DNA from 2 places in the Streptomyces sp. T12 genome. Region 1 is predicted to be linked to the other one. Evidence: riboswitches for the same ligand, from Rfam matches in the RefSeq annotation. Region 1 holds a riboswitch; the other holds the start of a gene.

Evidence for each region. Region 1 has a riboswitch for cyclic di-AMP ahead of PBV52_RS04855 (C40 family peptidase). Riboswitches for the same ligand answer to the same signal wherever they lie in the genome.
Region 2: linked by a shared signal. The riboswitch ahead of PBV52_RS22490 (M23 family metallopeptidase) and the one ahead of PBV52_RS04855 (C40 family peptidase) in region 1 are both predicted to bind cyclic di-AMP.

What each region holds. Positions count from the first base shown of each region.
Region 1 covers NZ_CP117866.1:1,099,613-1,114,859, reverse strand. The annotation lists gene PBV52_RS04890 (cytochrome P450) at 1-138, shown strand, start outside; gene PBV52_RS04885 (sugar phosphate isomerase/epimerase family protein) at 176-1,042, opposite strand; gene PBV52_RS04880 (Gfo/Idh/MocA family protein) at 1,039-2,055, opposite strand; gene PBV52_RS04875 (sugar porter family MFS transporter) at 2,110-3,534, opposite strand; gene PBV52_RS04870 (TIM barrel protein) at 3,546-4,505, opposite strand; gene PBV52_RS04865 (LacI family DNA-binding transcriptional regulator) at 4,716-5,717, shown strand; gene PBV52_RS04860 (sugar ABC transporter substrate-binding protein) at 5,817-6,821, opposite strand; gene PBV52_RS04855 (C40 family peptidase) at 7,084-8,460, opposite strand; cyclic di-AMP (ydaO/yuaA leader) riboswitch at 8,517-8,693, opposite strand; gene PBV52_RS04850 (NAD-dependent epimerase/dehydratase family protein) at 8,835-9,887, opposite strand; gene PBV52_RS04845 (TetR/AcrR family transcriptional regulator) at 9,948-10,541, opposite strand; gene PBV52_RS04840 (NADPH-dependent F420 reductase) at 10,669-11,388, shown strand; gene PBV52_RS04835 (dienelactone hydrolase family protein) at 11,396-12,151, shown strand; gene PBV52_RS04830 (glucarate dehydratase family protein) at 12,163-13,422, opposite strand; gene PBV52_RS04825 (5-dehydro-4-deoxyglucarate dehydratase) at 13,419-14,327, opposite strand; gene PBV52_RS04820 (carbohydrate ABC transporter permease) at 14,355-15,247, opposite strand, start outside.
Region 2 covers NZ_CP117866.1:5,011,485-5,026,731, reverse strand. The annotation lists gene PBV52_RS22520 (S8 family serine peptidase) at 1-65, shown strand, start outside; gene ribA (GTP cyclohydrolase II) at 163-807, opposite strand; gene PBV52_RS22510 (MarR family winged helix-turn-helix transcriptional regulator) at 920-1,435, opposite strand; gene PBV52_RS22505 (dihydrofolate reductase family protein) at 1,516-2,649, shown strand; tRNA gene PBV52_RS22500 (tRNA-Met) at 2,706-2,779, shown strand; gene PBV52_RS22495 (PP2C family protein-serine/threonine phosphatase) at 2,893-3,978, shown strand; cyclic di-AMP (ydaO/yuaA leader) riboswitch at 4,239-4,396, shown strand; gene PBV52_RS22490 (M23 family metallopeptidase) at 4,408-5,436, shown strand; gene PBV52_RS22485 (aldo/keto reductase) at 5,565-6,509, shown strand; gene PBV52_RS22480 (PrsW family intramembrane metalloprotease) at 6,572-7,942, opposite strand; gene trmB (tRNA (guanosine(46)-N7)-methyltransferase TrmB) at 8,116-8,946, opposite strand; gene lhgO (L-2-hydroxyglutarate oxidase) at 9,075-10,295, opposite strand; gene PBV52_RS22465 (MFS transporter) at 10,469-11,893, opposite strand; gene PBV52_RS22460 (asparagine synthase-related protein) at 12,662-14,758, shown strand; gene PBV52_RS22455 (BTAD domain-containing putative transcriptional regulator) at 15,161-15,247, shown strand, end outside.

The DNA.
Region 1 (15,247 bases):
CGGGCGGAGATCGGCGCCGTACTGGCAGGACTGCGCGACCTGGTGGCGGAGATGGAGCAGACGGGCCCGGCGAAGCCCGTCTACTCCAACTTCCTCAGCGGCCTGAGTGCACTGCCACTCGCCCTGAAGGCCGCCTGAACGTCCGTACGCGGCAGGCTACTGCTACTGCTGCTTGCTACGCGGCCAGCTCCTTGCGGATGCGGTCCAGCATGAACGCCGAGGACTCCTCGGCCCGTTCCTCCCAGGCGAAGACGCAGGCCGTGGCCACGCCGTCGAAGTTCAGCTCGCGCAGGGTGCCGAAGAAGGCGTCCCAGTCGACCTCGCCCTGCCCGATGTCCAGGTGCTGGTGGATACGGGCCGGGGTGCCGGGCGGGTTGAGGATGTAGCGCAGGCCGGAGGAGCCCTTGTGGTTGAAGGAGTCCGCGATGTGCACGTGCTGGAGCTTGTCGCCGGCGTAGCGCATCATCGCCGCGATGTCCGCCTTCGGGTCCGCACCCGACAGGTGGAAGGAGTGCGGCGCGCAGTAGAGGTAGTTCACCCACGGCTTGTTGATCGCACGGACCAGGTCGACCGCGGGGGTGTTCTCCTCGCAGAAGTCGTCCGGGTGCGCCTCCAGGTTCAGAGCGATGCCTTCGCGCTCGAACACCGGGAGCAGTTCCTCCAGCGAGCGCCAGAAGGCCGCCTCGCTCTCGGCGGCGCGCTCGGGGCGGCCGTTGAACTCCGAGTTCATCAGCGGGCATTCGAGATCGGCGGTGATCTCGATCATCCGCTTCCAGTACCGGACGGCGGCCTGCCGCTCGGTCTCGTCCGGCGAGGACCACTTGTACAGCGGCAGCACGGAGGACAGCTGGACGCCGTGCGTGCGCAGGGAGTTCCTCAGCTCCGCGATGCGCTCGTCGTCGGCGCGCGGGTGCAGGAAGAACGGCATGAAGTCGTCGCGGGGCGACAACTCGATGTAGTTGTAGCCGAGTTCGGCGACCGTGCGCACCATCGCGTCGATGGGCAGCGCGCGGAACATGTACGGGTCGAGGGCGATCTTCACGCGGCACCTCCGTAGAGTGCGGGGCGGGGCTTGAGGTCGGTGGCGACGACGCGGCCGGACTCCAGGGCCTCGACGGTCGCGCTGGTGATGACGGTGGCGGCGTAGCCGTCCCACGCCGAGGGGCCGGTGGGTTCGTCGCCGGCCGCGACGCCCGCGATCCACTCGCGGAACTCGGTGTCGAAGGCGTCCGCGAAGCGGCCCACCCAGTCGGTGAGGACCTCGGTGCTGTGCTGCCCCGCGGTGCGTACGCCGACCGCGGCGGGGTCGGGCAGCCGGACGAGGCCGTCCTCACCCACCGCCTCGCACTGGATGTCGTAGCCGTACTGGCAGTTGACGAAGACCTCCAGGTCGATGCGGACGCCCTTGGCGGTCTCGAAGAGCATGATCTGCGGGTCCTTGAGGTGCGCGAACCGCTTGCTCGTGGCGCGCGGGGTGACCACCTGCGTGGAGACGATCTCGTCGTCCAGCAGCCAACGCAGGACGTCGATCTCGTGCACCGCCGTGTCCAGGGCGGCCATGGAGGAGGTGTAGGACTCGGGGACGGTGGGGTTGCGGTGGGCGCAGTGCACGATCAGCGGCTCGCCGATGCGTCCGGAGTCGATGGCCTGCTTCATCTTCCGGTAGCCGGTGTCGTAGCGGCGCATGAAGCCGACCTGGACCAGACGGCGGCCGTGGGCGACCTCGGCCTCGACGATCCCCAGGCAGTCCTCGGCGGTGGTGGCGAGGGGCTTCTCGCAGAACACCGGCTTTCCGGCGGCGACCGCGTTCAGCACGTGCTCGGCGTGGGTGGGGCCCCAGGAGGTGACGAGCACCGCGTCGACGTCGTCCGCCGCGACCACGGCCGCACCGTCGGGCAGTACTCGCGCGCCGACCGGTGCCGCCGCCTCCTCGGCCCGTACGGCGTCGATGTCCGTGACCGCGGTGACACGGGCGCCGGTGACGGTGTGGGTGAGGCGCCGGATGTGCTCCTTGCCGATCCAGCCGGCGCCGATGACGCCTACGCGCACAGTCATGCGTGGTGGTCCTTTCTGCGATGCCCGGCCGTGGCAGGCCCGGGACGGGGGGAATCAGGAGTAGCGCGCCCGGAGTTCGGCCTCGAGGGTTTCGAGCGAGCGGCCCTTCGTCTCGGGGACGTAGCGCTTCACGAAGGCGAGCGAGAAGACACCCGCCACCACGAACAGGAAGAAGGTGTTGGAGATCCCGATACCGGAGACCAGCGACGGGAAGACCAGTCCGATCACGAAGTTGGTCAGCCACAGCACCACGGCCGCGACACCCATCCCGAAGCCACGCATCCGCATCGGGAAGATCTCCGACAGCATCAGCCAGGTAACCGGCGAGATCGCGCCCTGCTGGAAGGCGAGGAAGGTGACGGTCATGGCGAGCACGGCGTAGGCCCGGCCGTCACCGGGCGGGAGCACCAGGGAGAAGACGCCGATCAGCAGCAGGGCGACGGTGGTGCCCAGCTGACCGGCCATCAGCATCGGGCGGCGGTTGGCCCGGCCGAGCAGCCAGATGCCGACGAAGGTGGCCAGCACCGAGATGACGCCGTTGGCGATGTTCGCCGTGAGCGCGCTGTCCGCGGCGAAGCCGGCGTCGGTGAGGATCTGGGTGCCGTAGTACATGATCGTGTTGACGCCGGTGATCTGCTGCACGATGGCGATGCCGAAACCGACGAACATCAGCTTGCGCACCCACGGCGTGGCCTTCATGTCCTGCCAGCCGCCGAGCTTCTCCTGCTCCTCCTTGACGGCGAGCGCGGACACCTCGGCGAGCTCGGCCTCGGCGCGCTGCTGCGACCTGACCTGCTTGAGCACGTCCAGGGCCTCGCTGAAGCGGGTCTTGGAGGCGAGCCAGCGCGGGCTCTCCGGCATCACGAGCATGCCGAACCAGAGCACGACGGCCGGGACGGTGGCGATCACCAGCATCCAGCGCCACACCCCACCGGACTCGCCGCCCACCTGGGCGATGATCGCGTTGGAGGTGAACGCCAGCAACTGGCCGCTGACGATCATGAGTTCGTTACGGGTGACCAGCGCGCCGCGCCGCTCGGCGGGCGAGACCTCGGCGAGGTAGACCGGCACGGTCACCGAGGCGCCGCCGACCGCGAGGCCGAGCACGAACCGGGCGACGACCATGACGGCGGTCGTGGGTGCCAGCGTGCAGCCCAGCGCGCCGATGAAGAAAAGCACCGCGAGGGTGAGGATCGTACGGCGCCGTCCGCGCGCGTCCGACAGCCGTCCGCCGGTCACCGCACCGAGCGCGGCCCCCAGCAGGAGCGAGCTGGTGACCATGCCCTCGGTGACCGGGGTCAGGCCCAGATCGTCGGTCATGTACGGCAGGGCGCCGTTGATGACGCCGGTGTCGTAGCCGAAGAGGAGCCCGCCGAAGGTGGCGATGACGGTGATGAGCCGCAGCCTGCGGGAGACCGCCGGCGGGGCGTCGTCCGTGACGGGGGAGGGGGTCTGTGTCGCGTCGTCCCTGACGTCCATGGGCCGTCTCCTCACCGGTCGAGAGTCGTGAGCGTCGGGCGCCGGGTACCCGCCAGGCCGCAGCCCGCCAGGTGCTGACGGGTGCTCACGGCGATGGGGAGCGGTACGTCCGGTGCGCAGGGGTACAGGTCCTGCTCGACGATCACGAACAACTCGGCGTCCAGCCGGGCGAGTTCGGCCACCACGTCGGCGGGCTTCGGCACGCCGGCCGGGGGCGAGACGCACACGCCGCGCTTGACGGCCTCGCCGAAGGAGAGGTCCTCGGCCGCGACCTGGGCGAGGATCTCCGGGTCCATCTGCTTGATGTGCACGTACCCGACGCGCTCGCCGAAGCGCCGGATCAGGTCGAGGTTGTCACCGCTGCCGTAGGCGACGTGCCCGGTGTCCAGACACAGGTTGGTGTAGCGGGAGTCGGACTCGTTGAGCAGCCGCTCGATCTCCGGCTGGGTCTGGATGTGGCTGTCGGCGTGCGGGTGGACGACCAGGCGTACGTCGTACTCGTCGAGGAGCAGCCTGCCGAGCCGGTCGGCGGCCTTGCCGAAGCCGGCCCACTGCTCGGCGGTCAGCTCCGGCGACTCGGTGAACGCCCCGGTCTTCTCGTCCCGGTACATGGGCGGGATGAGGACCAGGTGATGGGCGCCCGCGGCGGCGGTGAGCTCCGCGACCTGGCGGACATGGGCGAGCATCGCGTCCCATGCCTCGGGCCGGTGCAGTGCACCGAAGGCGGTGCCGCCGGAGACCTGGAGGCCGCGAGCGTCCAGCTCTTCCTTCAGCCGCTGCGGGTCGGTGGGGAGGTAGCCGTACGGCCCGAGCTCCAGCCACCGGTAACCCGCCCGGGCCAGCTCGTCGAGGAAGCGGGTGTACGGGACCTGCTGGTCGTCCTCGGGGAACCAGACGCCCCACGAGTCGGGGGCCGAGCCCAGGCACAGGTTGCCCGCAGTGGTGCGGAGCGAGGTTGGCGCCGTTGCCATGACAAGTCCTTCGGGGAGGGGACGGACGTCAGGGACGTATCCACAGATCGTCTATCGCGCTCTACTAGCGCGCTCTAGTGCGAGTACGATGACCCTGGTCCAAATGTCATGTCAATAGCTTGTTGCCGGGAGATTTCGAGACCCGGCTAAGGTGATCTGCGTCGAAGGGTGGGTTCACAGGTGGATGCATCGGGCAGGCAGCGGCCCACGATGGCGGACGTCGCCGAGAAGGCGGGTGTGTCCCGAGCCCTCGTCTCGATCATCTTCCGCGACCTGCCGGGTGCGAGCCGTGAGACCCGCGAGCGGGTGCTGCGCGTCGCCGACGAGATCGGCTACCGCCCCGACAATGCGGCCCGGCTGCTCGCCCGCGGCCGCAGCCGCGCCCTCGGCGTGATGTTCACCGTCCACCAGTCCTTCCACATGGACCTCGTCGCCGGCATCTACCCCGAGGCCGAGCGGCTCGGCTACGACGTCCTGCTCTCCGCCGCCGCCGAGGGCCGCAGCGAGGAAAAGGCCGTCGAGGCGCTGCTCGGCCACCGCTGCGAGGCGGTGATCCTCCTCGGCCCCGACGCGGATCCCGCCTACCTCGACGCACTCGGCCGCCGTACCGTCACCGTCTCGGTCAGCCGCCGGGTGCCCCAGGCGCGCGTGGACTTCGTGCACAGCGCCGAAGGCAAGGGCGTCCGGCAGGCCATGGACCACCTCGTGGAACTGGGCCACCGCCGGATCGTGCACATCGACGGCGGGCGCGGCCCCGGCTCGGCCGAGCGGCGGCGCGCGTACCGGGCCGCGATGCGCAGGCACGGGCTGGAGGCCGAGCAGCGGGTGATCCCCGGCGCGCACACCGAGGAGTCGGGCATCGAGACAGGCCGGATGCTGCTGGCCGAGCGCGACCGGGGGCTGCCCCTGCCCACGGCGGTCCTCGCGGGCAACGACCGTTGTGCGATGGGCCTGTTGATGACCCTGACGCGGGCGGGCGTCGAGGTCCCGCGCGACATGTCCGTGGTCGGCTACGACGACAGTCATCTCTCCCATCTGATGCCGATCGGCCTCACCACCGTCCGCCAGGACGCGGTCCTCATGGCCGAGAACGCGGTCCGCTTCGCCGTGGACCGGCTGCAGAACCCGGAACTGGAGCCCCGCGAGGCCGTTCTGGACCCCAAACTCGTCGTCCGGGGCAGCAGCGGGCCGGCCCCGCAGGAGCCGGCCTGAGAATGAACAGCGGCGAGGGGCCGGCCTGAGAACGAACAGCGGCGAGGTCGGCCGCGCCCCGTCGCGGCCACGGCCGACCCCGCCTGTCCATGTACGCGCCTAGCGCGTGCCCTTGGCCGCGAACTCCGCGACCGCGTCGACGTTGTCCTTGGTGATGAACGCGGGCCCGGTCAGCACCGGAGCGGTGCCGCCGCCGCTGAAGTTGCCGTTGGTCTTGTACAGCCACAGCGAGTCGACCGCCAAGTAGCCCTGCAGGTAGGGCTGCTGGTCGACGGCGAACTCGACCTTGCCGTCCTGGACGGCCGTGACCAGCTCCTTGTTGAGGTCGAAGGTCGCGACCTCGGCCTTGGCGCCCGCGTCGGACACCGACTGCACGGCGGTCAGCGCGAAGGGGGCGCCGAGGGTGACCACCTGGTCGATGGAGGAGTCCTGCTGGAGCTTGGCGGTGATCGTCGACTTCACGGACGGCATGTCGGTGCCGTTGACGTAGAGGATGTCCGTCTTGCCCTCGAACCCCTTCTTCAGGCCGGCACAGCGGGCCTCCAGGGCGACATGGCCCTGCTCCTGGATGACGCAGAGGGCGTGCTTGGCGCCCGTCTCGTTGAGCCGCTCACCGAAGGCCTTGCCGGCGATGTTCTCGTCCTGTCCGAAGTACTCGAGCAGGCCGAGGTCCTTCCAGTCGTCCAGGCCGGAGTTGAAGCCGACGACCGGGATGCCGGCCGACGTGGCCTTGGCCACCACGGCCTTCATGGCGCTCGGCTTGGCCGCGGTGAGGGCGATGCCGTCGACCTTCTGGTCGATCGCGTTCTGCACCAGGTTGGCCTGGTTGCCCGCGCTGGGGTCGCTGGAGTAGACGAGCTTGATGTTGTCCTTGGCGGCGGCGGCCTCGGCCCCCTTGCGGATCAGGTCCCAGAAGGTGTCACCGGGAGCCGCGTGGGTGATCATGGCCACGGTCATCCGGGGCGTGGTGGCCTTGCCCGCCGAAGCGTCCGCGGAGCCCTCCTCGGACGCCTTTCCGCCGGAGCTGCTGGAGCATCCCGCGGCGAACAGGCCGGCGGCCAGGGCGGCAGCGGTCAGTGTCGCGGCTCGGTGGTGTCTGCGCATGTCCCATGCACCTCGCTGTGCTGGTCGGGGCGGGTTCTCAGGTGGGGGGAGGGTCACGGGTACCGCCCGTTGGATACCGACTGGAGCGCTTCACTAGCGCGCTCTAGTGGCAGGTACTATGCGGCTGCGCGCAGATGATGTCAATGGGTTTGTCAGGACGTATCGACAAAGCCGAGGTGGAGCGGTGTTCTGGCTGGGCGGCCCGGAGGCAAAGAAGACCACCCCGCCTGGCGGAAGGCGGGGTGGTGGTCCTGTCGATGGCTCAGGCGGGCCGTATCGCGCTGTGGATCGCCGGCTCCCCGGCGTAGTGGATCGACTCCTCGCGGATGGCCGCCCCCGGCCCCGGGGCGTGGATCATCATGCCGTTTCCGGAGTAGATGCCGACGTGACCGATGTGGAAGAGGACCAGGTCACCGGGTTCGAGGTGGGCGAGGGCGACTCCCTGGCCCGCGGTCGCCTGCTCCTGTGCGGTGCGGGGGAGTGTGATGCCGGCGGCCTTCCAGGCGGCCTGGGTGAGGCCGGGGCCGTCGTAAGCCCCCGGCCCCGTCGTGCCCCAGACGCAGGGCTTGCCCAGCTGGGCGCGGGCGAAGTCCAGGGCACGCGTGGCTCGCGTGTCCTGCGGTGCCGTCGAGGCGAGGGCGGGGGCGATGTCGAGAGCCTGGCCCGGGACGGTGGTCGCGGAGGTGTCGACGCTCGGGCTCGGCGCGGTGGGCCAGGCCGTCGTGCCGGGCGGGACTGTGGTGAGGTCGGCTGCGGACTGTGCTTGCAGGGCCTGCCACTGCGTCTCGGCCGAGGGCTGGAGCTCGACCGGCGTAGTGCCCCACGTGTCGGCGGCGGGCAGGGGCTCGATCGCCGGGAGCGGCGTGCTCTGCGGTGCGGTGTACGCGGACAGCAACTCCCGGGCGCGGGCGAGCTTGCGCTGGTTCTGCTCCTTGGCGGTTCGCAGCGAGGACCGCTGCTGCGGATCGGCCTTCGGTTCGGCCGCCGGCTCGGCGGTCGGGGCGGGCAGGGCGAGGGCCGACCGGGTGCTCCAGTCGGTCTGCGCGGCCTCCTGCGGTGCCTCCGGGGCGCCAGGCAGGGCGGCCATCGGGCCTGCGGTCAGCTCCGCGACGGGAGCCGTCCCCGTGACCTGAGCGGACGTCAACTCGGCGACCGGTGCGGCGGGCAACTCCAGTACGGGCCGGCCGGACGCCTCCCGCCCGCGGTCCGTGAGACCGTCCCCCGCACCCTGCGCCGGGCGGGCGCGCCGCGCCTCGGCGGGTCGCTCCGGCATCCTGTCGGCCGGCAGCGCCGCCGGAACGGTGGGACCCAGCTTCGAGCGGGCCACGTCGAACCACTGCCGGGCGATGTTGTCGAGAGCGGGGTCGCTGCGTCTGCCCTCATCGCCCCGGGCCGCGGCGGTGGTTGTGCCTCCGGCGCCCGTCGGCCGGTCGGCACGCTTGCGCGGTCCCGTCGCCGCGGCGCGGGTGGCGTTGAAGGTTCCCGTGTCGGACTCGGCCCGGTCGTAGAGGGAGCTGACCCGTCGGCTGACCTCCTCGCGGCTCGGTGCCTCGTCCCCGGGGGAGGGGGCGGCGTTGGCCGTCTGGGCGAGCAGTGCCACCGAGGTGAGGGCCGCCGACGCGAGTGCGGAATTGCGCATGCCGGGCAGGCTCAAAGCCCCCGGACGCGCGGTGCGTTCCGGCGCCATGGGCGACGTACTCCTTCCGTAATCCGCCTACCGAGTTAGCTGACGGGTTCGGGCGGACGGTTCCGGAAGGTGTGCCCTACGGCCCTTGCCCCGAAAGGCAGTTGGGCCGATTCACCCCGATTTTCGGTTGGGTCCCCGGCTCCAGTGAACCCCTGGGGGCGCACCGGACTCAGCGGAGGCCGCACGTCCCGGCGGGGTTCGCCGGAGGTCGTCGTGCGGCCTGAGGCGTAACCTAGCCAACTTGTGAGCCTCGCGTGAAGGTTGACATGTGAAATGTCCGATACGTTTTTGTGACCTTCGACGCTTCGGGGGCGGGGCCTCCGGTTTCACTTCGCGCTGCGCTGACTCCGCCACGCCTCGTAGTGGTCCAGGACCGTCTGCTCGATCGGGCGGTAGGTGATGCCCAGTTCGTTCACGCTCCGGCTGTTGTCCACCCGGAAGCGGATGCCGAGGTGTTTGCGGATGTAGTCCTGCGTCAGCCCGAAGGCCGGGCCGAGGACGCGTACCGGCCAGTGCGGGAGCGCGGTGCGCGGGAGGCGGAGGTCACGGGGGTACCGGGCCCGGATGATGCGGGACATCTCGTGGAAGGACGTCATGGTCCGATCGGCGACGATGTAACGGCCCTTCGCGTCCGGGTTCTCCGCTGCCGCGATGTGCGCGTCGGCGACCTCGCGCACGTCCGCCGTGGTGAAGCTGAAGTCCGGTGCGCCGTAGAAGAAGTAGCCCTTGAACAGCTCCTCCAGCAGGAACAGGCTGCCGGACTCCGAGGCCGGGGTGAGGGAAGGGCCCAGGATCAGGCCGGGGTTGACCGACACCATCCGCCAGCGGCCCTGGGCGGCCTCCGCGTCCCGGGCCGCGCGCTCCGCCAGCGTCTTGGCGTAGTGGTAGGGGTTGTTCTCGACCGTGCTGGTGGTGTTGAAGTACCGCTCCGACAGCACCGCGTCGTCCATGGCGAGTACGTCCGCGTAGTCCCCGAAGATCGTGCCCACGGTGGAGGTGAGGACGAGCCTGTCGACCGTGGGCGTCCGCTCGATGGCCGCCAGCACATGGCGCGTACCGAGCAGGGCCGGGTCGACCATGTCCCGGCGGCCGTCCTTGATCTTCTCCGGCATGCGGAACGGCGACGCCACATGGAACACTACCCGGCAGCCGGTCATCGCCTCGTCGAAGGAGCCCTCCGTCAGCAAGTCCGCCTCGAACAAGGACAGTTGGCCGGGGTGCGCCTCCTGCATCTCCCGCAGGGGCCGTACCTTCGCCGTGTCGGCCGTGCTGCGCACGGTGGCATGGACCCGATACCCGCGCTCCAGAAGCCGCTTGACCAGATGGCTTCCGACGAACCCGCTGCCGCCGGTCACCAACACGCCTGTCGAGCCGTCCATGCCCACGCCCTCACCCCTCCTGTCGTGCGGTCGGGGGTCACCTTATGGGGCGTCGGACGGCTACCGGTGTGCCAGTGCCGCGAAGGCCTCGTCCAGGACGTCCACGAGATCGAGGGCGCCCTCGGAGGCGGTCCAGTGGTCCAGGGCGACGTTCAGGCAGTCCAGGGCGGCGGCGGCCCGCACGGTCTGGGCGAGTGTCGCCGGCTCCGTGGAACCGGCGCGTTCCGCGAGGGCCCGGGCCAGAGCGGGGCGCCAGCCGTGCTGCTTCTCCAGTTGCCGCGCACAGAGGGCGGGGGTCTCCCGCACGAGCCGGGTCGTCGCGAGGGCGCGCGCGGGGTCCTCGCGGTAGCGCTCGATCACGGTGTCCAGCGCGCGCCGCAGCGCCGTCCACTCGTCCTCCTTCGCGGGCCGGGCCCGCAGGGCGTCGGCGGCCTGGTCGCCGTGGGCGTCGAAGGCGCCGAGGACGGCGTCCTCCTTGGTGCCGAAGTAGCGCAGGAACGTGCTGCGGGACACTCCGGCCGCCGCGGCCAGGTCGTCGAGGGTGACCTTCTCGAAGCCCTCGCGCCGGAACAACTCGAAGGCCACCTGGGCCAGTTCGGCCCGTACGGCGGCCCGGGCGATGTCTCTCGTGTTCGTACGTGCTGCTGCGCTCACCTCGTGACCCTATCCGGTCGCCCACCCTCACTTGCAGTTCCGGCACTCGATCGCTAACGTGACACTCAGTTTCACATACGAAACTCCACTTCACCAGCGCTCACGCAGTGACGGAGGCACGTACACCGTGACCAAGATCCTCGGACTCATCGGCAGCGGCATGATCGGCAGCTCGGTGGCCCGCCTCGCCGTCGCCGCCGGACTGGACGTCGTCCTGAGCAACTCGCGCGGCCCCGAGACCCTGGCCGACCTCGTCGCCGAACTCGGCGAGCACGCACGGGCAGCCACGCCCGAGGAGGCCGCGCAGGCCGGCGATCTCGTGGTGGCGACCGTCCCGCTGAAGGCCTACGACCTCCTCCCGGTCGCCGCCCTTGCCGCAAAGACCGTGATCGACACGATGAACTACTACCCGGACCGCGACGGCCGCGTCGCCGCACTGGACTCGGGCGAGCTGACCTCCAGCGCCCTGGTCCAGCGGCATCTGGCCCGCTCACACGTGGTGAAGGCGTTCAACAACATCGACTTCCGGCGGCTGGCAACCTCCGCCCGGCCCTCCGGCGCCCCCGACCGCAGTGCCCTGCCCGTCGCGGGCGACGACCCCGGGGCCAAGGCCGAGGTGGCCCGGCTGCTGGACACCCTCGGCTACGACTGCGTGGACATCGGGACGCTCGCCGACAGCCGGCGCAGCGAGCCCGGCACGCCGGTCTACGTACAGCCGTACATGGCCCCGCGGCCCGAAGGACTTGGCCAACAGGAGGCGCAGCGCTGGTTCTTCGAGACGCCGGGCGTCCCGGTCTCCGCGGAGCGCGTCAAGGAACTCATCGACAACGCGACCATCGAGAACTGAGGCCGACATGCAGGGAACACTCGTCGCCGTCCCCACCCCGGACGGAACCGCCGACGCCTACCTCGCCCGTCCGGACGGCGACGTCCCGCGCCCGGCGGTGCTGATGTACATGGACGCCTTCGGTCTCCGCCCGCACCTGAAGGGGATGGCGGACCGGCTCGCCTCGGCCGGGTACACGGTCCTGGTCCCCAATGTCTTCTACCGCCACGGCCCGGCGCCCGTCGTGGAGTTGCCCGAGTTCATCAACCCGGCCGAGCGACCGGAGATCATCCAGAGCCTGCGCCCGGCCGCGCAGACGCTCACCCCCGAGGCGGCCATGCGGGACGCCGGGGTCTACCTCGACTGGCTCGCCGACTCCCCGCTCACGGCCGACGGCCCGGTGGGCGTCACCGGCTACTGCATGGGCGCCGCCCTGGCCCTGCGCACCGCCGGGACCCATCCGGACCGAGTGGCGGCCGCGGCCGGCTTCCACGGGGCGTACCTCGCGACGGACGCCCCGGACAGCCCTCACCTGCTCGCCGACCGCGTCACCGCCGAGCTCTACTTCGGCCACGCCGACCGGGACTCGACCAACCCGGCCGAGCAGATCGACCGCCTCGACAAGGCCCTCACCGCGGCCGGCGTCCGCCATCGCGGCGAGGTCTACCCCGGCGCCCACCACGGCTTCACCCAGGCGGACACCGCGATGTACGACGCCGAGGCGACGGAACGGCACTGGGCGGCCCTGCTGGATCTGCTGGGCCGCACCCTGCCGTCGCCGTAAGCCTCCGGCCGTCACCAGCGCGGCAGCCCTGGTTCGTAGTCCGGGTGGATCCGCCGCATGTACCCGGAGTCGTCGCGGGAGCGCACCCCCGAGTCGACGTACAGCCGGTGCAGCCGGTGCAGGGCATCGTGGTCGAGCTCCACGCCGAGGCCCGGGCCGGTGGGGACCTCGACCGCCCCGTCGCGCAGCTGAAGCGCACCGGGGAGGATCACGTCGTCGGCCGAGTTCCACGGGTAGTGCGTGTCGCAGGAGTGGTCGAGGTGGGGGATGGCCGCGCCCACGTGGGTCATGGCGGCGAGGCTGATGCCCAGGTGCGAGTTGGAGTGCATGGACAGGGTGATGCCGAACGCCTCGCAGACCGCGGCCAGTTCACGGGTGCGGCGCAGTCCGCCCCAGTAGTGGTGATCGGTGAGGAGCACCTGGATCGCGTTCTGCTCGATGCCCGGCTTCAGGTGTTCCCAGGCGATCACACACATGTTGGTGGCGAGGGGGAGCGGCGAGTCCTTCGCCACCTCCGCCATGCCGGGGATGGTCGCGGTCGGGTCCTCCAGGTACTCCAGTACGCCTTCCAGCTCGCGGGCGACGTACCGCGAAGTCTCCACCGTCCAGGCCGTGTTGGGGTCCAGGCGCAGCGGCTGCCCAGGGAAGGCCTCCGCGAGTGCCCTGATCGCGGCGATCTCCTCGTCGGGTGGGAAGACACCGCCCTTGAGCTTGAACGAGCGGAAGCCGTAGCGCTGTTGCATCAGCCGGGCCTGCTCGACGATCCCGGCGGGGTCGAGCGCCTCGCCCCAGTCGTCGCCGACCGCCGGGCGGCCGTCGAGGGCGGGGTGTTCGGCCCACTTGTAGAAGAGGTAGGCGGCGAACGGCACCGAGTCGCGGACCTTCCCGCCGAGCAGATCGCTCACCGGGCGGCCCAGCAGTTTGCCCTGTGCGTCGAGGCAGGCCACCTCCACCGCCGAGGTGGTCCAGCCGCGCTCGTGGGAGCTGGGCACGGTGGGCAGCAGGGCGGCGTCGATCGCGGCCGCGACGGCGGTCGTGTCGAAGACGTCCATGCCGACGACCACCTTCGCGGCCGCCTGAAGTCGCTCCAGGCGGGCGGTGCCGCCCGGCGACTCGCCGAGGCCCACCGTGCCGTCCTCCAGGACGAGTTGGAGGATGAGGCGCAGGGCAAGCGGCTCGTGGACGCCGCTCGAGTTGAGCAGCGGCGGGTCGCGGAAGGCGATCGGGGTGACGATCAGCTCGCGGATCCGGGTGCCGGTGGTGGTGCTCATGCGCGGATCGCCTCCAGGCCGTGGTCGATGAGTTGCGCGAGCCGGGCGACATGCTCCGGCGTGGGGTCGAGCAGCGGCGCACGTACGCCGCCGACGTCCAGGCCGCGCAGGGTCACCCCGGCCTTGACGAGCGCCACGGCGTACCCGGGGACCTCGTCGCGGAGTTCGACCAGGGGACCGTAGAACTCGTCGAGGAGCGTGCTGGTCGTCGCCTCGTCGCCTTCGGTCAGCGCGCGGTGGAAGGTCAGCGCGATCTCCGGGGCGAAGGCGAACACGGCCGACGAGTAGAGGTCCACGCCGATGCCGTGATAGGCGGGCGCGGTCATCTCGGCGGTGGGCAGGCCGTTGAAGAACTGGAAGTCCTCGGCACCGCGCACGGCGCGTACGGCCCGGACGATGCGGTGCATCCGCTCGATGTCGCCGATGCCGTCCTTGAGACCGACGACCTTGGGCAGGGCGGCGATCTCGGCGGCCGTGGCCTCGGTGAGGCGGGCGGTGCCGCGCTGGTAGAAGATCACCGGCAGCTCGGACGCGGCGGTGACCTCCTCGACGTACCGCACCAGGCCCCGCTGCGGCGCCGTCACCAGGTACGGCGGCAGCAGCAGGATGCCGTCGGCGCCGGCGCGTTCGACGCGGGCGGCCTGGTCGCAGGCGACCGGGGGCGGGCCGCCCGCCGCCGCGAGGACGGGGACGCGTCCGGCGGTCGTCTCGACGGCGACACGCGTGGCCCGCTCGATCTCGTCGGGCGTCAGCGCGTGGAACTCGCCGGTGCCGCAGGCGACGAACACGCCGCCCGCACCGGCCGCGACGCCGCTGTCGATGTGCTGGGCGAGCCGTTCCTCGTCCAGTGACCCGTCCGCGGCGAACGGCGTCACCGGGAAGAACAGCACTCCTTGGAACTTCATGTCTCCCTCAAACGTGGGGGGTCGGTTTCAGCCCTTGGTGGCCCCGGCGGCGATGCCGGAGACCAGCGAGCGCTGGAGGAGCAGATAGACGATCAGGCTGGGGATCAGGGCGATGACCGCACCGGCCAGCACCACCCCGGAGCCGACCTCGGGGTCGGTGCGCAGGATGGACAGGGCGACGGTGACCGTGTAGTCGGTGGGGTCCTTGGCGGCGATCAGCGGCAGCAGGTACTGGTCCCAGATCATGATGAAGCCGAGCACGCCGGCCACGCCGAGCGCGGGCTTGCACAGCGGCAGGACGACCTGCCACAGCATCCTCAGCTCACCGACGCCGTCGAGGCGGGCGGCCTCCTCGATCTCGTCGGGTATGTCCCGCATGAACTCGGTCAGCATCATGACCGAGAACCCCCAGGCGCCCAGCGGCAGGATGACGCCCCAGACCGTGCCCTTGAGGTCCAGGTGGACCACGGGGACGTCACCGAGGACCAGCGACAGGGGGATGGCGATGACCTCCTCGGGGAGCATCAGCGTCATCATGAACAGCATCATGATCAGCGCCTGGCCGCGGAAGCGGTGCCGGGCCAGCGCGTACGCGGCCAGGGTGCACACCACGAGCTGGAGCAGGAGCCCGCCGCCCGCGATGACCAGCGAGTTGCCGAGGTAGTCCCAGATGCCGCGCTCGCCCGCCACCTCGAAGTTCAGCAGCGTGCTGTCGTGCGGCAGGAACGACAGCGAGGAGCCGCTGGGGTTGGGGGTGAAGGCACCCGAGAAGATCGTCAGGAACGGCGCCGCGAATACGGCGAGGGCGATCAGACAGAGCAGGATGCGCAGGGCCCAAGCGAGAGAGGGCTTGTCGTTCCAGCCGAGCGCGGTGTCGAAGCGGGCCGGGGTGGTCCGCTGTGCCTTGGTGCCCCGGCCGG
Region 2 (15,247 bases), 3.9 Mb from region 1:
TGGTGAACACGCGCGGGACGACCGCGGGTGTCGGCGGGGTGACGATCGAGAAGGTCACGCCGTAGTCGTCGTCGGGCTGCTGTAGTCGACGTACGACTGAGGGGCGGGTGTCCGATCCGGACGCCCGCCCCTTCGTTCTGTCTCCGGCGTGCTGCCGTCCGCTCAGCCCGCGTTGAGCCCCGCGAGGGCCCCCAGCGGCAGCGTGTGCTGGGTCTGCAGCACCTTCGCGCGCAGGTAGCGGACGTTGTCCGCGGTGGCGAAGACGCCGGTGGGTACGCGGCCCTGGACCTCGATGCCCAGGGCGCGCAACTGGTCGGCCTTGTCGGGGTTGTTGGAGAGCAGGTCCAGTGCGCCGATGCCGAGGGCGGTGAGCATCTGGGCGGCCGCCGTGTAGTCGCGGGCGTCCTCCGGCAGGCCGAGGGCGGCGTTCGCGGCGTAGGTGTCGAGGCCCTGGTCCTGGAGGGCGTACGCGTCCAGCTTGTTGTAGAGCCCGATGCCGCGGCCCTCCTGGCGCAGGTACAGCAGCACGCCGCCGCGCTCGGCGATGCGCTCGACGGCCTCGCGCAGCTGGGGGCCGCAGTCGCAGCGGGCCGAGCCGAAGACGTCGCCGGTCAGGCACTCGGAGTGCAGCCGGACCAGCGGGGTGGTGCCGGGGGCCGGGTCGCCGAGGACGACGGCCACGTGCTCCTGGCCGTCGGTCAGGCCGTGGAAGGTGACCAGTTCGGCGTCTACGGAGTAACCGTCGTGGAAGCGCAGCGGGACCCGGACGCGGGCGCGCTGGGTGGCGGCGGCGGTGAAGTCGGGCATGCGGGTTCTCCGGGTTCCGTCCGTGGGTCGGCTGCTTCAGATTTGAAGCAGCTCCTCGGTCCAGGACCCTACCCCATGCTTTAAATTTGAAGCAACAAATATGTCGTGTGCGTCACGAACAGGACTTGCCGGAGCGCCGCCGCCAGGGCACGTCATCCGCGGTGGCGTGCGCGTCCTCGCCCTGGAAGCCCTCGGCGACCGCGGTGAAGATCTCCTCCAGCTGGCCGACCTGCTCCGGGGTCAGCCGGTCGAAGAGCAGCGCCCGTACGGTCTCCACATGCCCCGGGGCCGTACGCTCCAGGACACGCATCCCTTCCTCGGTGAGCGTCGCGATGCTGCCGCGCTTGTCCCAGCGGCAGTCCTCGCGCCCCACCAGCCCGTCCTTCTCCAGCCGCGTCACGGCGTACGTCAGCCGGCTCCGGGTGATCTTCAGCCCCTCGGCGAGATCGGTCATGCGCAACCGGCGCTCCGGAGCCTCGGACAGGGTGGCGAGGATGGAGTAATACAGATGGGGCATGCCGGCTTCCTGCTGGAGCTGCCGGTCCAGCGCGTCCTCCACGAGGGCGGCGGAGGCGATGTAGGCGCGCCAGGCGCGCTGCTCCTCGGGGGAGAGCCAGCGAGTCGTCATGCGACCAGTGTAGGTTTGTTTCAAACTTGAACCAAGCCCGAGATTGCCAGACCGAGTCTGCCGAGCCGGAGAGCGTGCCGATGCCGTCGTACCCCTACGTCCTGCTGTCCGCCGCGGTCTCGCTGGACGGCTACCTCGACGACACCACCCCCGAGCGCCTGCTGCTGTCCAGCCCGGCCGACTTCGACCGGGTCGACGAGGTACGGGCCTCGGTGGACGCGATCCTCATCGGCGCCGGCACCATCCGGGCGGACAATCCGCGGCTGCTGGTGAACTCGGCCGAGCGACGGGCCGCGCGGGTGGCGGCGGGGAAACCCGAGTATCCGCTGAAGGTCACGGTCAGCGCGTCCGGCGAACTGGATCCGGCGGCGAACTTCTGGCACACGGGCGGTCAGAAGATCGTCTACACGACGGAGAAGGGCGCGGAGCGGCTGCGGCGGGCGCCGGTCGCGGCGGATGTGGTCGCGCTGGGCGCCGAGCTGGACTGGCGGGGGCTGCTGGAGCACCTGCACGAGGTGCGCGGTGTCGAGCGGCTGATGGTGGAGGGCGGCGGCACGATCCACACGCAGCTGCTGCAGCAGGGGCTCGCGGACGAGGTGCAGCTGGTGCTGGCACCGCTGTTCGTGGGGGATCCGGAGGCGCCGCGGCTGTTCGGGCCGGGGGGATACCAGGGCGGGCGCCTGCGGCTGCTGGAGACGCGGCGGATCGAGGACGTCGTCCTGATGCGCTACGAGCCGACGGCGCCCGGCGCCGGTGCCCTTCCCTCCGCCGCGGATCGGCACTGGCTGGCACGGGCGTGTGACCTGGCGACGCAGTGCCCGCCGTCGGAGACGGCCTTCAGTGTCGGGGCGGTGGTGGTGGCGGCCGACGGTACGGAACTGGCGCGCGGGTACTCCAGGGAGGGCGGCGATCCCGTGGTGCACGCGGAGGAGGCGGCGCTCGCGAAGATCGCGGCCGGTGATCCGAGGCTGGCGACGGCGACGGTGTACAGCAGCCTGGAGCCGTGTACCCGGCGGGCCTCCCGGCCGGCGCCCTGCGCGCGGCTGATCCTGGCGGCGGGGGTGCGGCGGGTGGTGACGGCTTGGCGGGAGCCGGACACGTTCGTGGTGGCGGCCGACGGCAGTGGGGTGCTGGCGGGACAGGGGGTGGATGTCCTGGTCCTGCCGGAGTACGAGAAGCGGGCAAAGGCCCCGAATGGTCACCTGCTGTCGTGACGCCGGGAAAGGCGTGTGCTTTCTGTCCTGCGGATGGCGTACTATTGAGTCATCGCCGCGGGGTGGAGCAGCTCGGTAGCTCGCTGGGCTCATAACCCAGAGGTCGCAGGTTCAAATCCTGTCCCCGCTACTGAAGGCTCAGGGCCGGAACTGATTCAGTTCCGGCCCTGAGTGTTTTCCCAGCCGTCGTCCGGTCAGCCCACACCACTCGCTCCCCACCCCCGCTTCGGCAACCCTGGTGAGGTGGAGGAACGGCGGATCTCGTACGCACGCCGGTTCGTCCGGCTGCTCCCCGCCCTGCTCACCGCGGCCGGGGGCGCGTACGACTACGCCACGCCGAGCGAATTCACCGGCGCTCCCTTCTTCACCGCCGCACCCCTCGTCGCCGCCCCGCTCTACTCGCTGCGCGGCACGCTGCTCACGGGGCTCGCCGCCTTCGCCGTCCTGCTCGTGCTCCGCATCGTGCTCGGCGGCACCCCCAGGGCGGAGGTGATCACCGAGCTGGCCACCGTGGTCACCGTCTCCGTCCTCGCCGTCCTCATCAACGTCCTCGTCCGCCGCAGCGACGAGCGCCTCGCCTCCGCCCGTGAGATCGCCGAGGCCGCCCAGCGCGCCGTACTGCCCGAGCCCGCCGAGCGGATCGGTGGGTTCAAGATCGCGGCACGGTACGAGGCGGCGCAGGAGGGCGCCTCCATCGGCGGCGACCTGTACGCCGTGCAGGACACTCCGCACGGCGTACGGCTCGTCGTGGGGGACGTGCGCGGCAAGGGCATGGGGGCGGTCGCGGCGGTCGCCGTCGTCATCGGGGCGTTCCGGGAGGCCGCCGAGCAGGAGGCCACGCTGGAGGCGGTCGCGCAGCGGCTGGAGCGGGCGCTGGCGCGTGAGCGCACGCGGCGTGAAGGGGTCGAGTCCTCCGAGGGGTTCACCACCGTCGTGCTCGCCGAGCTGCCGCACGGCAACGGGCTCGTGCGCCTCGTCAACCGCGGACATCCACCGCCCCTGCTGCTGTACGCCGACGGAACCGTGCGCTCGCTGCTCACCCCGGAGCCCGCGCTGCCGCTCGGCATGGGCGAGCTCGGCGCCTGGCCCGACCGGGCCCAGGAGGCCGGCTTCCCGAGCGGGGCCACACTGCTGCTGTACAGCGACGGCCTGTCCGAGGCGCGGGACGAGAACGACCGGTTCTACGACCCCGAGGCCCGGCTCGCGGGACGGGACAACGCCTGTCGCGAGCCGGCCGCGCTGCTCGGCGTGCTCGCGGCCCAGGTGCGCAGGCACTCCGGGGGCGGCATGGCGGACGACCTGGCTCTCATCGCCGTGCGACGGCCCTGATGGAGATCTTGTGGAGCAGACCCTTGATCACCGTCACCAACCGTGATCGGGTGACCGCCCTCCGCATAACAACTGACATTCCGTCAATACCTGTGTGGCTCCTGAGCCCTGGCCAACTCGCCCGATTTAGGCCACTCATGACCCGTAAGTCCGGGCGAAAATAGTTAATGATCAAGCGGAACAGCTTGGAATCCGTACCCCGCGTCTATTAACGTTCGATAACGCAGCGCGGTCGTCCCAGCCGTCACAAGAGTCGGCTCCGTGCGCACGCGCCGAATCCCGCAAGGGAACCGGGGAACCACCACCTTGGGGTGAATCGCACGGATACCGCCGTGAACTCACGGCCGGTATACGCGCGTAGGAGACCTTCCTGCTCCGAACCCGTCAGCTAACCCGGTAGGCGAGAAGGAAGGAAAGGAGCACGCCCACGTGGCGTCCAACCGGCCTGCCCAGCAAGCCCCGTTCGTGCCGAGTCAACGCAGTACCGACTCCTTCGGCTACGACAGCTACCGCACCGACGAGGGCCCGTTCGAGGAGTGGAACCCCACCGCGGACTCCATTCGTCCCGTACGCGGCAGGCATCGCGTCTCCAAGCAGCGCGGCGGGGGACTCGCCCGCAGCTCCACGGTTCTCGGCGTCGGTGTCATAGCCGCCGTCGGCGCGGGCGGCATGGCCAGCGCGAACAGCGGCAAGCCGCCGGTCGCCATCACCATGCCGGACCTGCCGCTGATCTCCGACGACGACTCCTCCGCGGCCGCCGAGGACTCCGCCACCGCGCTGAGCACCATGGGCGAGGCCGCCGAGGAGACCACGCAGGGCACTGCCGACGCCGGCGAGGCGCTGCGCAGCCGGATCATCGCGCAGGCCGAGCTGCAGCAGGACCAGATCGACAGCAAGGCCGCCGCTGCCGCCGTCGCCGCCGCCGAGAAGGAGGCCGCCGCCGCGGCCGCCAAGGCGGAGAAGGAGGCCGAGGCCAAGGCCGCCGCCGCGAAGGCCGAGGCCGAGGAGGAGGCCCGCAAGAAGGCCGAGGCCGAGCGCCTCGCCGAGCTGGCCAAGCAGTTCACACTGCCGACCTCCTCGTACACCATCACCTCGACCTTCGGTCAGGCCGGCGCCTACTGGTCCTCCGGCTACCACACGGGCCTCGACTTCGCCGCCCCCACCGGCACGCTGATCAAGGCGGTGCACTCCGGCACGATCACGTTCGCCGGCTGGGACGGGTCGTACGGCTACAAGACGGAGCTCACCCTCGACGACGGCACCGAGCTCTGGTTCGCGCACCAGTCCTCGATCAGCGTGAGCGTGGGCCAGAAGGTCAACACGGGCGACGTCATCGGCCGCGTGGGCGCCACGGGCAACGTGACCGGGGCGCACCTGCACCTCGAAGTGCACCCCGACGGCAGCGCGAGCGGCATCGACCCGATGGCGTGGCTGCGCGGCAAGGGCCTCACGCCCTGAGGTTCACCCACTTCTGATCCCCGGCGGTCCTGACGACTTACCCCCCGACGTCAGGGCTGCCGGTTTCCGCTGCGTGCGCAATGATGCGTGCGGAATACAGGCTTCTGGTGCGGGTGTTGGGGAAGAGCATGACTTCTCTTCGCAAGCTCGGCTCCTCCGACCTCGAGGTCTTCCCGCTCTCCCTCGGTGGCAACGTCTTCGGCTGGACCGCTGACGAGACCCGGTCCTTCGCCGTCCTGGACGCCTACGCGGCGGCGGGCGGCAACTTCATCGACACGGCCGACTCGTACTCGGCGTGGGTCGAGGGCAACGTGGGCGGCGAGTCCGAGGCCATCATCGGCAAGTGGGTCAAGGCGCGCGGCAACCGGGACGACGTCGTGATCGCCACGAAGGTCAGCCAGCACCCCGACTTCCAGGGCCTGACCGCGGCCAACATCAAGGCGGCCGCGGACGCCTCCCTGCGCCGCCTCGGCACCGACCACATCGACCTCTACTACACCCACTTCGACAAGCCGGAAGTGCCGGTCGAGGAGATCATCGGCGCGCTGGACGAGCTGGTGAAGGCGGGCAAGGTCCGGCACATCGCCGCGTCCAACATCTCGGCGGAGCGGCTGGCGGCCTCCCTCGCCCTCTCCGACCGCGAGGGCCTCGCCCGGTACGTGGCCCTTCAGCCCCACTACAACCTGGTCTCCCGTGACACCTACGAGGGCGAGCTCCAGAACCTCGCCGAGCGGGAAGGCCTGGCGGCGGTCCCGTACTACGCCCTCGCGTCCGGCTTCCTCACGGGCAAGTACCGCGCCGACACGGCAGTACAGAGCCCGCGCGCCCAGGGCGCCGGCAGGCACCTGGAGACGGAGCGGGGGCGCAGGGTGCTGACCGTGCTCGACGAGGTCGCCCAGGCCCACGAGGCCCCGGTGGCCACGGTGGCCCTGGCCTGGCTCGCAGCCCAGCCGACGGTGGCGGCCCCGATCGCCTCGGCCCGGACGCCGGAGCAGCTGCCGGCGCTTCTGGGGGTGGGGGAGCTGAGGCTGACGGACGAGGAGCTCGGGAAGCTGACGGCGGCGTCCGCCTGATGCTTCGCAGCACACCATGATCACGTCCGGTACGGCGCGCGATGACCTACGATGCGTCGCGATCACGTCCGATACGGGTTGTACGCGGGATACGGTGTCGCCGGCCCATACCGGGGCCCGTACACGTGCCCGTACGGCTGCCCGTTCACCTGCCCGTTCACCTGCCCGTACGGCTGCCAGTAAACCGGCACCGGCGCCCCGTACCCGTACGCCGACCAGGCCTGCGCGGCACCCGCGTGCTCAAGCGCCGGCCGCGCGAGCTCCCGGCGTCGCCACAGTTCGTGCAGCAACTCCCGTTCCCGTACGGCGAAGTCGGCGCCGGCCCGGCCACGGCGCCCCCGGCGTCGCAGGAAGGCCAGTGAGGTGGCGTACGCCTCGTACTGCGCCACCGCCCGGGCCGCAGCGCGCCCCCCGCGGCGCCGCGCGTACTGCCGGGCCATCCGCCTGGCCCGCATCGAGCCGAGCACGAAGGGCTCGCCCGGGGTCAGCCACCCGGCGACGACGTAGGCGGGCAGCTCCTCGCGCACGGTCCTCAGCTCGCGCTGCCGGGTCCAGATCACCAGCCAGGTCAGCAGCCCGAACGCGGGCACCATGATGGCCGCGTACACGGCGAAGAACCCGAACTCGCCGAAGGCCGACGAGCCGTTCCACAGGGCGTGCATGCCCATGGCGAGAAGCAGCCCGGAGAGCGGGAGGAGGACGCGGCGCACATGCTGCCGCTCGCCGGACAGCGCGGCGATGCCGAAGCCGATGCCGGTGAGGACCGTGAAGAGCGGGTGCGCGAAGGGCGACATGATCACGCGGACGAAGAAGGTCGCCGCCGTGACGGAGGCGATGCCGCTGTCGCCGGAGAGCTGGTCGGTACCGAAGGCGGTGCCGAGGTAGAGGATGTTCTCGGTGAAGGCGAAGCCGGTGGCGGTGACCCCCGCTATCACCACGCCGTCGACTATCCCGGTGAAGTCCCGTCGGCGGAAGAGGAAGACGAGCAGGACGGCGGCGGCCTTCGCCGTCTCCTCCACGATGGGCGCTATGACCGTCGCGCCCAGGGTGTCCGCGTGCGACGGGTCGGCGGTCGCGGTCGCTATCCATCTGGTCGCGAAGCTGTTCGCGACGATCGCTATCAGGGCCGCCGCGCAGGCGCCCCACGCGAAGGAGAACAGCAGATTGCGCCAGGGGCCCGGCTCGACCCGGTCCAGCCACCGGAAGGAGGCGACGAGCAGCGGCACCGGCAGGATGGCGAGCCCGAGCCCGACCAGGAACCCTTCGGTGCCGGTCTGCTCACGTACCAGGGCGAGGATGACCAGCCCGGAGAGCGCGAGCAGGCTGCTGAGCGCGCCGTAACGCACCCACCGCTTCTGCCACCAGTGCGCGTGCCGCAGTGCGCCGCCGGTGGGGCCGGTGGGGGGCGTCGGGTACGGGGGACAGGTGGCCACGGCATTGACCCTAACGAGGCAGGGGCGCCGCCCGCAGCAGCGCGAGGGGCTCTGGCGCCGGTGGGGGGTTGCTGTCGGTGCTGCTGTAGATGCTCTTGTCGGTGCTGTTCGTCCGGTCGGCTGCCGGATGTCCTTCGCGTCCGGTCGTCTCCCGGATGTTCTTCCCGCTGCTCCTACGGCTGTACGCGGCGGAAGAGCAGGTCGTTCACCACATGACCCTTGTCCAGTCCCTGCCCCTCGAAACGGGTCAGCGGCCGGAACTGCGGACGGGGCGCGAAACCGCCGTCGTCCTGCGTGTTCTCGAAGTCGGGGTGCGCGGTCAGGACTTCGAGCATCTGCTCGGCGTACGGCTCCCAGTCGGTGGCGCAGTGCACGACCGCCCCGGGCTTCAGCCGGGTCGCGGCGAGGCTGAGGAACTCGGGCTGGATGAGCCGCCGCTTGTGGTGCCGCTTCTTGGGCCAGGGGTCCGGGAAGTAGACGCGCAGCCCGTCGAGCGAGTCGGGCGTGAGCATCTCGCGCAGCAGGATGATGGCGTCCCCGTTGCCGACCCGGATGTTGGACAGTCCGTTCTGGTCGGCGAGATTGAGCAGGTTTCCCTGCCCGGGGGTGTGGACGTCGACGGCGAGGATGTTGGTGCCGGGGTCGGCGGCGGCCATCTGGGCGGTGGCCTCGCCCATCCCGAAGCCGATCTCCAGCACGACGGGATTGCCGTTCCCGAACAGCTCGGCGAAGTCCACGACGCACTGGCCGTCGATGTCGAGCCCCCACTCGGGCCACAGCCGCTGCAACGCGTCCGCCTGCCCCGCGGTCACCCGGCTCCGCCGCGGCTGGAAGCTCCGGATCCGCCGCTCGAAGTGCGACCCGGCGGGGTCGGCCTTGGGCCCGTCCGGGAACCGGGGCTCACCCTTGGTCCGGGTGTGCCGAACCGAGACACCGGGGATGTGGCCGGGGTGGTCATCGCCGGAGATGCCGGAGATGCCGGAGATACCAGCGATGCCGGTGATGCCGGACTGACCGGAGGTGCCGGGCTGGGGGATTTCGGGAGCGTTGAGGGAGTCAGACACAGTGGGGTCGATTTTACGTGCTCCCCACGGCCGACCTCAGGGCCGACCGCCTCACCCCTGCCGACCGCTCAAGCCTCCCCCAGCACCGCCAACGCCCTGCGGGCCACCTCCCGCCCGATCGGCAGGGAAGCCGTCGCCGCAGGGCTCGGTGCGTTCAGCACATGCACCGCCCGCGGTCCCTCCCGGATCAGGAAGTCGTCCACCAGCGTCCCGTCCCGCAACACCGCCTGCGCCCGCACCCCGGCTGCCGCGGGCACCAGATCATCCGCATTCACCGCCGGCAACAGCCTGCGCACCGCCACGCCGAACGCCGCCTTGGACACCGACCGCCGCAGCTCCCCGGCGCCGTACCGCCAGTGCCGCCGCGCCATCCGCCACACCCCGGGCCACGCCACCGTCGCCGCGACCTCCCGCGGCCGTACGACGTCCCAGCGGTACCCCTCCCGGGCCAGCGCCGGCACCGCGTTGGGCCCGATGTGCACATCCCCGTCGATCCCGCGAGTGAGGTGCACTCCGAGGAACGGGAACGCCGGATCCGGCACCGGATACACCAGCCCCCGCACCAGCTCGGGCCGCGCCAGGGAGTAGTACTCCCCCCTGAACGGCACGATCCGCACCTCCGGCTCGTCCCCCGTCATCCGGGCCACCTCGTCGCAGTACAGCCCGGCGCAGTTCACCAGCACCCGCCCCCGCACCACGTCCCCGCGCGTGGTCCGTACGGCGACCCCCAGCTCGGCCCGCCGGTCGACGCGCTCGACCTGCGCGCCGTACCGGATCTCCGCCCCCGACGCCTCGGCCAGCTGCCGGGCGACGCCGACGAAGTCGCACACGCCCGTCGTCCCGACGTGTATCGCGGCGAGCCCCCGCACCTCGGGCTCGTACTCCTCGATCTGTGCGGCGCCCAGCTCCCGTACCGGAATGCCGTTCTCCCGGCCGCGCTGCACCAGGGCGTGCAGCCGCGGCAGCTCCTCCCGCTCGGTCGCGACGATCAGCTTGCCGGTGACGGCGTGCGCGATGCCGTACTCCGCGCAGAACTTGACCATCTCGGCGGCGCCCCGCACCGCGTACCGCGCCTTCAGTGACCCCGGCCGGTAGTAGATCCCGCTGTGGATGACCCCGCTGTTGCGCCCCGTCTGGTGCCGGGCGGGCCCCGGCTCCTTCTCCAGCACGGTCACCCGTGTCCCCGGCGCGGCGCGCGTGATCGCAAACGCCGTGGCCAGCCCGACGATCCCACCACCGACCACGAGCACATCACAGTCGTAACCGCTCGACCGCCCTTGCCGCGCCACCTGCACCACCTCCGGCTTCGATAGTGCACTGCGCCACTGACAGTCACTTCAAACGCGGGGATCTGCAGCGCTGTGAGGGGCGCGGGGAACTGCGCGACAAGCCACAGACAACCCGCAGCCTCGCCGCGAGACAAACCACGCAGATACTCACGCAGATACTTAGGAAACCACCCCTAGGCCGGAGCCATGAGAAGTGGCCGAGCCCGCTCCCGCAGCTCGACGACCCGCGGCTCATCCCCATACGGCTCCAGCCGATGAAGAAGATCCTTCACATACTCGGTCGTGCGAGCCGACGATATGCGCCCCGCGACCTCCACCGCCCGCACCCCCTGCTCGCACGCCGCATCGAGATTGCCCGACTCGAGCTCGGCCACCGCCGAAACGACGAGCCGCAGCCCGTGCGACCGCACGAACTCCTCCGTCGGCTTCGACAGCGCCTGCTCCGTGAATCGTCGCACCTGCCGCGGCGCCTTCAGATCCCGGTAGCACTCCGCGGCATCCGCGGCGAACCGGTCGTAGGAGTAGAACCCGAGCCAGGACGGATCGTTGTCCCCCTCCCGGGACCGCTCCAGCCACCCCTCCGCCGCCTTCAGCGCCGCGCCGGCCGCCTGCGCGTCACCGGCGCGCGCGTGCGCGCGTGCCTCGACGAGCCGGAAGAAGCTCATGGTGCGGGCCGTGGCGAGCCCCCGGTTGCGTTCCAGAGCCGCCTGGGCGAGGTCGACGCCCTCGTCGCCGAAGCCCCGGTAGGTCGCCTGGAGTGACATCGACGCCAGCACGTACCCGCCGAGGGGGACGTCGGCGGCCGCGCGCGCGAGTCGCAGCGCCTGGATGTAGTAGCGCTGCGCGGCCTCCTGCTGTCCGGTGTCGAAGGCCATCCACCCGGCGAGACGCGTGAGCTCGGCGGAGGCACCGAACAGCGCCCGCCCCACCTCGTCGGAGTACGCGCCGAGCAGCAGCGGCGCCGCCTCCACCCTCAAGCACTCCGGCACCATGGACGAACGCCAGTCGCCGCCTCCGTACTTGGAGTCCCAGCGCCTGGCGTCCTCGGCGGCCTCCCGCAGCTTCTGCACATCGCTGTGGCCGACTTTGAGCGGTGCGCCGGAGTCCTCGGCGGAGTTCACCTCGCGCGCGACCGAACTGTCGGCCGGGGTTATCAGCCACCGTGAGGCAGGCGTTGCGTATGCGCTTACTGCGAACGATCCGGCCAGCGACTGCCAGATGCCGCCGGAGCCGGCGCGCCGCCCGGCGAGGTCGAGACGGTACAGCTCCGTCGCCGACTTCACCGCCTGTCCGACGTCCCGGGGGAAGGCGAGGCCCACTTCGGGTGCGGGGTCCGCGTCCGCCAGGCCGATCTCGTGGAGCGGCACCGGACGGCCCAGCTTCTGGCCGATGGCGGCCGCGATGAGGTGCGGCGCGGCACCCTGCGGCACCATGCCTTTCGACACCCAGCGCGCCACCGACGTCTTGTCGTAGCGAAGAGTCAGTCCCCGCTGCGCGCCAAGATCGTTGACGCGTCGTGCGAGTCCTGCGTTGCTGATTCCCGCGAGGGCGAGAACGGTGCCGAGCTTTTCGTTCGGCCCGCGTTGCTCCCTGGACATGCGCCACCCCTCGACACAGACGGCTGCCGCGCTGGCATAACCACGCGGCATTCGTAAACCCAGCGTAGTTCGCCGCATCCCAAGCGTTAAGGGGCATTCTTCCGGATGGCGGGATTGTGGTCCGCACTCAAGTGCGCACCCCCTACGCACAGTTGTGACGTGCTCCCGCTGTGTGGCCGTGCGCCCGTCCGTGCGCTCTTCTCCGGCCACCGGGGGAGCGGTTCCATGGCTTCTGCGTGGGTCGGCCCGCTGTACTGGATCCAGTGGGCTGGGGGATTCCGCCACCTACATCCCCGCGGGCGGCGGAACGGTCCGGGGGGCGTACACCGTTCCCCGGACTGCGCGCACGCCGAGCACGGCGAGTAGTGCGCAGGACTTGTACGGAGCGTGCGCGAGCCTGTCCCTACGGCGTCGATTTGGCTGAAAATCGACCCTGCCGCTTCCGGGTAATTACCGCTCCCACCACGGAACTTGAGGGCGCAGGGGGCGTTTTGGGGGAGCGTACCGGGGGCGCATTCGCGTCGCAGCTGTGGTGCTGACGTGGTGCGATCCCCTTGCCCGCTCGCCTCGATCTCCTTGTCCCGTCCGGGCGTTCGGGTGGCGCGGCGACCACGCGTGGGGCGCGTTCGCGCCGACGCCGGGGTGCCCTCAGGGGCGCAACTCCGGGATCTCCAGCGGCTCCACCGCCCCTCCACCGCCCGTCCTTCATGGCAGCATGGTGCCCGGTTCGTACGGTGCACTGGTTGTCCACAGCCTGTGGAGGCGTCGATGCGGTGGTTGGTGGGATGGAGCAGCACCGCCGCGGTGGCCGCCGGGATCGGCTCCGCGGGGGCGACCGGGAGCGACGGCGAGACCGTGCACCCGGTGGGGTCCCAACTCCTGTGGGGTGACCCGGATCCGCTGTGGGCGGTCGGCGACTGGCGGCCGGACGAGGTGCGCGTGGTCAAGGCCGACGAGCAGACCCGGATCGCCGTCCTCGGCACCTGCGGGGCGAGCGACGAGCAACTGCGGGTCGGCCTGTTCGCCGCGCGCGGAGGGGCACTTCGGCATCTGACGGCGTGGTCCGGCAGCTACACGGCCGTCGTCCAGGTCGGCCGCAGGGTCATGGTGTGCGGCGATCTGGCAGGCGCACGGCCCGTGTTCTACACCCCCTGGGCGGGCGGTACGGCGTATGCGACGGCCGCGCTCCCGCTCGCCGACCTCATCGAGGCCAACCTCGACTTCGGCCACCTCGCCGCACTGCTGGCCGCCCCCGACGTACCGGCGGCCGTGCACGACTCCACCCCGTACGACGGCGTACGCCGCATTCCACCGGGGCATGCGCTGATCCTGCGCGCCGGGGCACGCGAGATCGCCGGGTACGAGCAGGTCGCCTCGCTGGCGGTGGCGGCGCCGATCGCGGACCCGGACAGCGCGGTGGACGCCGTCAGGGACGCCCTGGTGGAGGCGGTACGCGCGCGTCTGTCCGCACCTCGCCATGTCCCCGGCGCTGACATAGACCCGGGCCCGGTCCCGGGCATGGGCCCCGCCGAACGGCGTGCCGCGCGCGGGATGCCGGTTCCGGGCATCGGGGCGGACCTGTCCGGCGGCCCCGCGTCAGGCACCCTGGCGCTGCTGGCCGCCGGCCTCCCGGGGATGCCGGGCACGGTCCTGGGCCACGGCACGGGCGCGGGGGAGCGCCTCCTGGCGGTCACCTTCAACGACCTCGCGGTAGGCGGCCGCGAGGCCGAGCTGGAGAGGGCGGGAACGCTGGCGGCCAACCCCCGTCTGCACCACGTGGTGGTGACGGGCGGCGAGGAGACACTGCCGTACGCCGACCTGGACGGCCCGCTGACGGACGAGCCGGGCCCGAGCCTGGTGACGGCGGCGAGGCACCGCGCGCGCCTGGCGTCCGGCAGCGCCGACCACTTCACCGGCTACGGCGCCCGCCAGGTCCTGGACGCACACCCGGCCCGCCTCGCGGACCTCCTGATGGACCGCAAACGCCGCCATCTGGTCCGCCCGGTCGCGGCGCTGGCGAAGGCGGACGGCTCGGTCCTGGTCCCCGCGCGCGTGTACGGCGCGGCGAGGAAGCTGGCCCGCACGCCGTACCGCACGGGCCTGGAGTCCCTGGCCGCCCGCCTGATGGACCGCCGCTTCGACGAACCCGGAGGTGCCGTAGGGGCGTCGCTCGCCGCGCTCACCTGGGCCAGACCGGGCCCGGCGGCCCGCTGGCTGACCGGCGAGGCGCTGGCTGAAGTATCGGTTCGCCTGCAAGCGGCGACGAGCCGCAACGGCGTGGGCCCCGGGCAACGCCCCGGCGACTACCGCGCGCGTGCGGCACTGGCCCGCCACGCAGCCGACCTGCGCGTCCTCGAACAGGCCGCCGAGATCCGCTTCCAACGCCTGCACGCACCGTTCCTCGACAACCAGGTCGTCCGCGCCTGCCGAGCCCTCCCGGAGGCCCTGCGCGTCCAGCCCGGCGCCCGCGCCGCGATACTCCGTACGGTCCTGGAGGGCGCGGGAGTCGCCGACCTCCCACCGGGCTGGGGCGCCCCGTCGCACGCGTCGGCGGCGGTGGCGGCGCGAACGGGCCTGAGGGTGGCCGCAGACTCCCTGATGGCCCTCTTCGGCACCCCTCTCCTCGCCCAAGCGGGCTTGGTGGAGGCCCGCGTGGTCCGCAAGGCCCTCCGCGCAGCGGCCGAGGGCGAACCCCTCCCCCTGGACGGCCTGGCCGACCTGGTCTCCCTGGAGCTGTGGCTACACCGCCTACTGGCCCGCCGAGGCACCTGCTGGACAGGCACGCCGGCCCGGCAACGGGCGGTACCGGCGGGGATCACGCCGCAGCGGGGGGCGCTGGGGGCGGGGGCGGCGCGGCGGGTGTAGGGAAGCGGCCGTGTGCGGGCGGTCCTGAAGGGCTGCGGGGCGCACTTCTCGAGGCCGGTCAGCATCATCCAGCTAGCCCCCACCCGCCCGCAGGGGGCTTCGCCTCGTGGTGCTGGACGGTTACTTCCCAACGCCGGTCCGGCATTTCAGCCCGTCCGGCGTTTGAGGACGAGGCCCGTTCAGGGCCGACGGGGGTCCAGGGGGCAGAGCCCCCTGGCGGGGGCGAAGGGGCAGCGCCCCTTCAGGATGGGACGGGTAGGGGCGGCGGGGGCGAGAACCCTTCCGGCGCGCACCCGGACGACCACCGCAACCACGCACCCCTGGCCCGCCCGCCCGGTCGCCCCGACCCTCCCGGCCGCCAAAACCCGTGCCACCCACAGCCGCCCCCGCGACAATGACCCGGTGCAGTACAGAATCCTGGGCATCACCCAGGCAGAGGACGACCAGGGCACCGCCATACCCATCGGCGGCCCCCGCCTCCGCGCGCTG